Regions from separate parts of the Luteibacter sahnii genome, predicted to be linked through region 2. Evidence: predicted binding sites of a transcription regulator. Region 2 holds the regulator's gene; each other region holds the start of a gene.

Region 1 (2,268 bases), on a different contig from region 2:
AGCATGGAGCGACCGATGAGCCGGTGGACGACCACGTGCCGTATCGCTATCCCCAGCAAGATCACGGGAACCGTGTTAGCCAGTGCGCCTAGCAGCGTTGCTGGCAAGTCGGCATCCAGTGCCACGCGGATCACGGCGGCGTAGGCGACGAACGCCAGGGCCGTCGCCACCAGATAGACAGGGCGGCACCACAGGGGGGCGCCGGGGGGAGGGGCTATCGCAACGGTGGGGTTCATCGGGGCCTCCGGGCTGCCGATGGTACGACATGATCCCGTTGACGCTCGACGAGGCGCGTTCTTGCGTCAAGCGAGCAACGCAAACGCACCTGACAGGCAAAGGCCTTGCCCATGGCGAAGCGCAACGCCGTGGGCCGGCTGCGAACGGCATGCTTGGATGTCCATTGGCCACATGCCGCGGACGTCCAGCGTGGGATCTGTCGCTGGCCGTCTCGCTGGTCGCCCACCCCTTGCGGTGACGGACCTCGTTATGTGCGTGACATACACATGTTATGATCATGCCATGTGTGTCTTTGTGTGCCAGCCATGACCCAGGAATCCCGTACATCGCGGCTGACCCTCCTGATCGACCCTCGCAAGAAGGCCGTGTTCGAACGTCTTTGCGAAGCGCGTGACACCACGCCATCGCAGGTGGTCCGGCAGATGATCCGTGACTACATCGAACGGGAGACGGGGCGCCCCTGGCATGCCGACGAGGCAGCGCCGCCTGCGGGCGGCGACGCCTGACACCGCCGCCACCGAGCCTGCCGGCGACGGGCAAGCGTCTCTTTTTTCAACCGGGAAACATCAAGATGGCTGTGCGTGACAGCAACGGTAACGAGCTCGTGGAAGGCGACGGCGTCACCGTCATCAAGGATCTCAAGGTCAAGGGATCGTCCCTGACGTTGAAGCGTGGGCGTGCGTTCAAGAGCATCCACCTGACCGACGACGAGGAACATGTCGAGGTCCGGGATGGCAAAAGCGTTCTCGTGTTGAAGACCTGCTTCCTCAAGAAGGCGTAACGCGCGGCGATTCGCTGCGGCACGATGGGGAACGGGGCGGCGGCGTGGGTCGCCTAAAGTTTTCGAGGTTTTTGCCGAAAACGTGCCACCCTCCATCCCCGATACAGGCACTTCCCCATGCAGGCTCTTTCTCGCTGGTTCAGGACGGCGCGTTCGTTCGTACCCGCCGTCCCGGTTGGCCCGTCGACCGTTTCCGACCCGTCTGCCGAACTCCGTGAGACGGTCAATCCGCCGCCCCACGCGGACGATGCGGCCCTGGAAGCGCTCCAGGCGCGTTTCGACCTCGTCCGCCGGGTGAGCAACGATGGCTTGTGGGACATGGAAGCCATCGGTGGTCAGGTCGACGCGTCGCAGCCGTTCTGGTGGTCGGATCAGTTCCGCCGCCTGCTGGGCTTTGCGTCCGAAGCCGATTTCCCGAACGTGCTGGGCAGCTGGTCGAGCCGCCTGCACCCGGACGACGTCGAGCCGACGCTGTCCGCGTTCTCGGCGCATCTGGCCGACACGAGCGGGCGGACGCCGTACGACGTGCGGTATCGCCTTCGCCTGCGCGACGAGACCTATCGCTGGTTTCGCGCACAGGGGCAGACGATTCGTCACCCGAACGGCGAGCCGATCCGCGTGGCAGGGTCGCTGACCGACATCCATGACGAAATGGAGCGCGACGCCGAACTCGAACTCATGATCACCCGCTTCAATCTGGCCCGCGAACTGTTGAACGACGGCCTGTGGGACATGAGCGTGGTCGCGGGCGATCCGATCAACCCCAAGAACGCGTTCTGGTGGTCGCCGCAGTTCCGGCAGTTGCTGGGTTTCGGCTCGACGGCGGAGTTTCCGGACGTGCTCGATAGTTGGGCGTCGCGGCTGCATCCCGAAGACAAGGACCTGACCCTGCAGGCGTTCGTCGACCACCTCAACGACAAGACCGGGCAGACACCTTACGACGTGCACTACCGGGTGCGTTGCAAGGATGGCGACTATCGCTGGTTCCGCGCACGGGGGCAGACCAGCCGCGAAGCGGATGGCACGCCGCTGCGCGCCGTCGGCGTGCTGACCGACGTGCAGAAGGAACGCGATCGCGTCGCCGCCGAACAGGCCAGGGAGCGTCAGGCCGAGGCCACCGTGGCGGCTGCGGGGCGCATCGGCGAGCTCGTGTCGGACATCCAGCTTATCGCCCACCAGACCAACATCGTCTCGCTCAACGCGACGATCGAAGCGGCCCGGCTCGGCCACGACGGAAAGGGCTTCGGCGT
Region 2 (2,268 bases):
GCTCCTCAGCCCGCCGCCGCGGCGAGACGTTCGAAAATCTTGTCGAGTTTTTCCTTGAGCGTGACCGCCGTGAACGGCTTGACCACGTAGCCGTTCACGCCGCTCTGCGCCGCGGCGATGATCTGGTCGCGGTTGTTTTCCGCCGTGACCATCAGCACCGGCATCGCCTTGAGATTGGCGTCGGCGCGGATGGCGCGGAGCAGGTCGATGCCCGTCATGTTGGGCATGTTCCAGTCGGTCACCACCAGGTCGAACGACTGCGAGCGCAGGAGCGCGAGCGCGGCATTGCCGTCTTCGGCCTCCTGGATCAGCGTGTTGGTGAAGCCCAGCTCCACCAGCAGGTTCCTGACGATGCGCCGCATGGTGGAAAAGTCGTCCACCACCAGGATTTTCATGTTCTTGTCCAAAACGTCTCTCCGCCTACTGCGCGTTTTTCTTTGACCGGCGACGGCACCGGAATGCCGTCAGGGTTTGTCTTTCCAGCCTGACATGCGAGCGCGGAGCCGAATGAGCGCCTGGCCATGGATCTGGCACACGCGCGATTCGCTCACTCCCAGCACCGCACCGATTTCCTTCAGGTTGAGCTCGTCATCGTAGTACAGCGACATCACCAGCTTCTCGCGCTCGGGCAGTCCGTCGATGGACTGGGCCAGCGCCTCGCGCATGCCGTCCTGCTCGAACAGTCCGTCGGGCCCGGTGGCGTCCGGATCGGCCACGTCGATCGCCGCGCCCTCGTCGCCCTCGGGCGCCGTCAGGCTCAGCAAACGCGCGCTCGCCGCGTCGGCCAGGATCTGGTTGTACTCCATGGCGTCGATGCCCAGGCGCTTCATCACTTCCGCGTCGTCGGCGTCGCCACCCGTCTCGTTTTCAATCTGCCTCGTCACCTCCGCCACCTCGCGCAACTTCCGGTGGACGGAGCGCGGGGTCCAGTCCGTCTTGCGCAGTTCGTCCAGCATCGCGCCCCGTATGCGGATGCCCGCATAGGTCTCGAAGCTGGCCGCGCGAGTCGGGGAATAATTCCTCGCGGCCTCGAGCAGCCCGATCATCCCGGCCTGCATGAGGTCGTTCGCATCCACGCTCGGCGGCAGCCGGCCCATCAGGTGATAGGCGATCCGGCGCACCAGCGGCGCATGGGTCTTGACCAGTTGATCCGCCGGAACCCGAGTGATTTCAAGGTATTCGCTCGCTACGCTCACAACGGCAACCCTCCTCCCAGATGGGCACGGTCGGCGAAGAAGCCGATCCGTCCCTGCACGCGGGGCTCGGGTTCACCCCATGTATCGACCGACCTGGCCAGATTCTTGAATCCGACCGCCGACCGGCTGCTCGGCCACGCGTCGACCACCGCCGCCTGCCGACGGATGGCCTGGCGCAGGTATTCGTCGTGCGGAACCATGCCCATGAAATCGAGGGACACCTCGAGAAAGCGACTGGTCACGCGGGAAAGCTTTTCGAAGAGGGCCCGGCCCTCCTGCGCATGGCGGACCATGTTGGCCACGATGCGGAAACGGTTCACGGCGAACTCGCGCGAGAGCACCTTGATCAGCGCGTAGGCGTCGGTGAGCGAGGCCGGCTCGTCGCACACCACGACCACCACCTCGTCCGAGGCCGCGGCGAACATCGACACGCTGTCCGAGATACCGGCGGCGGTGTCCACGATGAGGTATTCGGGGGCCAGCGGGTATTCGTCGAAGGCCCGGATGACCGCGGCATGTTCGATGTTCGGCAGTTGGGCCATGCGGCGGGTGCCCGACGTGGCCGGGATCACCTTCAGGCCGTGCGCGGCGTCGAGCACCAGGTCTTCGATGCGGCACGCACCCTCGAGCATGTGGCCCAGATGGCGCACCGGCTGCAGGCCGAGGAGCACGTCGATGTTGGCCATGCCCAGGTCGGCATCCAGCAGCAGCACGTCGCGCCCGCCCATGGCCAGGGCCATGCCGAGGTTGACCGCCACCGTCGTCTTGCCCACGCCACCCTTGCCGCCCGCGATCGCGATGCTGCGCGTGGGACGGCGGTCGGACAGCCACTCGAGTCCGGCGGCCTGGGTGTTTTCGACGTGTGTGTTCATGGAGGAAGTCACTGCCGGAGAAAAGGAGGTGTGGGCGGTAGCGATGTTCATGGAAGTGCCTCGCTCGGTCAGACCGGCACGGAAGCGGACAGGCCGAAACGCTCGGCAAGTATGGCGTGATCGGGCTCGTCGTTGCGCTGCTTGACCCGCTGGGCGGCCAGCAGCACCAGCTTGCGCGCATCGGCCGAGGCGATGTCCTC
Region 3 (2,268 bases), on a different contig from region 2:
ACGTGGCCGACCTGCGGGTACGCGTGGCCGTCGACGTACCTGCGGAAGCGGTCGAGCGCGGAGTGCGCCGTGCGCTCGTCCTGGGCCGCCAGCAACATCACGAATTCCTCGCCGCCGAAACGGAACAGCACATCGCCCTGGCGGAAATTGGTGCGCATCTGTTGGGCGAGCATCAGGATCACCTCGTCGCCGTAGACGTGCCCGTAGGTATCGTTGATGCGCTTGAAATGATCGATGTCGAGGATGGCGAGGTAGACGTGCGGGCCGTCGCCGGGAAACTGGCGACGCTCCACGTGGCCCTCGGCCAGGGCGCGCGCGCGCAGGCGGCGATGCTTGAGCATGCGCTGTAGGCGGCGATCGAAACTGCGACGGTTGTACAGGCCGGTGAGCTTGTCGCGCTCGCTCTCGTTGAGCAGGGCGATGTAGTTGCAGTAGATGCGCGCGAAACCCTCCACCAGGTCGCGCACGCCTTCCAGCGCTTCGTCCGACTCCAGCATCAACGCGCCGATGGCGGCCTGGTCGCGACGGATCGGAATCACCAGCCGGTGCAGGCCGGCGGGCGTCGTGTCACTGACGGTGGAGACGGTTTCCATCGCCCGGATGATGGTCTGCACCGATTCGTCGTCGGGGGAGGGATCCACCGCTTCGACCACGAACCCCTGGCCGTTGCCATGGGTGCACACGACGATCGAGTCCACGGGAAACTGCGCGCTCTCGCCGCGCTTGCACAGCGTGACCGTCTTGACCTTGACCAGTTCGGCCAAGGACAGCACGAGGCTGTGATCCAGCGCGTCGATGTCGCGGTGATGCGTGAATTCCGCCACCGACGCCAAAAGGCGCGAATCGGGCACCTGGCCGGTGGCGGCTTGCCGCGAGGGCCTCATGACCGTGGCTTCCTTGCAACGTCGCTAAGTCTGAGAACGGACACCGAGCACTTCCTCCCGAATGGGCCCGCGCAGGGCCCGCCTTCGCGTCAATGATCGCCCGCCTGACGCCGTATGCAGGAGATAGCGGCCAGGCAAACGCCAACTTTAGGGCAAAAGGCCGGTGGATTGTAAAAATTGTGAATCAGTTCAGGTTTACATGTCTTCCCTGTGGCCCGTTGGTGAAGTAAGGCTCAATCGCCCGACCACCAGCCCCGCCATTTGAAGAAGAGCACGGGGATCACCATGCTGACCACGATGGCCGCAAGCGCCATCGGGTAGCCCATCGGCCAGTTCAGTTCGGGCATGTCTTTGAAATTCATGCCCCAGATACCGACCAGGATCATGGGCGGGATCGTCGCCACGGAGGTGACGGTAAGCACCTTCATCACGTGGTTCTGGTCGGTGCTGATGAAACCGAGCGTGGCGTCGAGGACGAACTGCAGCTTGTTGGTCAGTTGGTCGTCGAACTCGTCGAGGGTGCGCAGGTCATGGTCGACCACGCGCAGGCGCACTTCCACCTGGTCGGACATCCAGGCGGGCTTCCGCGCGCGGGTGAAGGAGACCACGCGCTGCACGCCGAGCATCGACGAACGGTTGCGGGCCTGCATGCCTTCGAGCCGCCCCACTTCCAACATGCAGGTGCGCAGCTCGGGCGTGCCCAGGCGGGAGGGGGAGAACACGTGGTCGGATAACTGCTTCAGTTCGGTGGAGACGTCTTCCATGCGCTGGGCGGCAAGGTTCACGATCGCCTCCACGAGGGTCGCGAAGACGTCGGCGCTGGTTTCCCAGTGGTGTTCGTGGCAGCTGTTCGCCGCCAGTTCGAACGCACGGGAATCGGCGAAGCGGAGGGTCAGCAGTACCCGCCCGGTGACGACCAGTCCGATCGGGCCGGGGCGGTGCCCGTTGTTGGTGTCCGCGAAGTACGGGATCGACAGGTACATCGTGTCGTCGTCGTCGGTGCGGATGCGGCTGGACAGCGCGAGGCTGGTGACGTCGGACCGCTCGGGCACGCGCAGCCCGGTCGCTTCGGTCGCCCACCGACGTTCGTCGTCGGTGGGGTCATACAGGTCGATCCATACGGGCAGCGAAGGCAGGTCCATGCCGGCGGTCCAGACGACCGCCTTCCGGCCTTGGGCGTGAAGGGTAAGCACGTGCGGGGGATCCTTGGAAGCGCTGCCGGGAGTTTACGCGTCGAGCGTAGCGTCCATGCTGATCCGGGCGTTGAGCACCTTGGACAGCGGACACCCCTCCTTGGCCTGGGTGGCGATCGCCTCGAACCCGGCCTGGTCGGTGCCAGGAACCTGCGCGTGCACGGTAAGGTGCACCTTGGTGATCGAGAAAC

What was found. The regulator FliA, encoded in region 2, starts transcription of late flagellar genes. The targets are predictions, from matches to a motif close to TAAAGTTTNNCNNNCNNNGGCCGATAA.
Region 1: the regulator FliA is predicted to act here: its motif matches at 1,073-1,099, upstream of PI246_RS14100 (methyl-accepting chemotaxis protein).
Region 3: the regulator FliA is predicted to act here: its motif matches at 1,008-1,034, upstream of PI246_RS12995 (GGDEF domain-containing protein).

What each region holds. Positions count from the first base shown of each region.
Region 1 covers NZ_JAQLOK010000005.1:64,550-66,817, forward strand. Annotated here, with positions in the region: gene PI246_RS14085 (LytR/AlgR family response regulator transcription factor) at 1-236, opposite strand, end outside; gene PI246_RS14090 (CopG family transcriptional regulator) at 543-743, shown strand; partial or broken gene PI246_RS14095 (alkylphosphonate utilization protein) at 815-1,018, shown strand; gene PI246_RS14100 (methyl-accepting chemotaxis protein) at 1,136-2,268, shown strand, end outside.
Region 2 covers NZ_JAQLOK010000001.1:492,782-495,049, reverse strand. Annotated here, with positions in the region: gene cheY (chemotaxis response regulator CheY) at 6-407, opposite strand; gene PI246_RS02360 (RNA polymerase sigma factor FliA) at 465-1,196, opposite strand; gene PI246_RS02355 (nucleotide-binding protein) at 1,193-2,068, opposite strand; gene flhF (flagellar biosynthesis protein FlhF) at 2,137-2,268, opposite strand, start outside.
Region 3 covers NZ_JAQLOK010000004.1:21,813-24,080, forward strand. Annotated here, with positions in the region: gene PI246_RS12995 (GGDEF domain-containing protein) at 1-884, opposite strand, end outside; gene PI246_RS13000 (CorA family divalent cation transporter) at 1,118-2,077, opposite strand; gene PI246_RS13005 (OsmC family protein) at 2,111-2,268, opposite strand, start outside.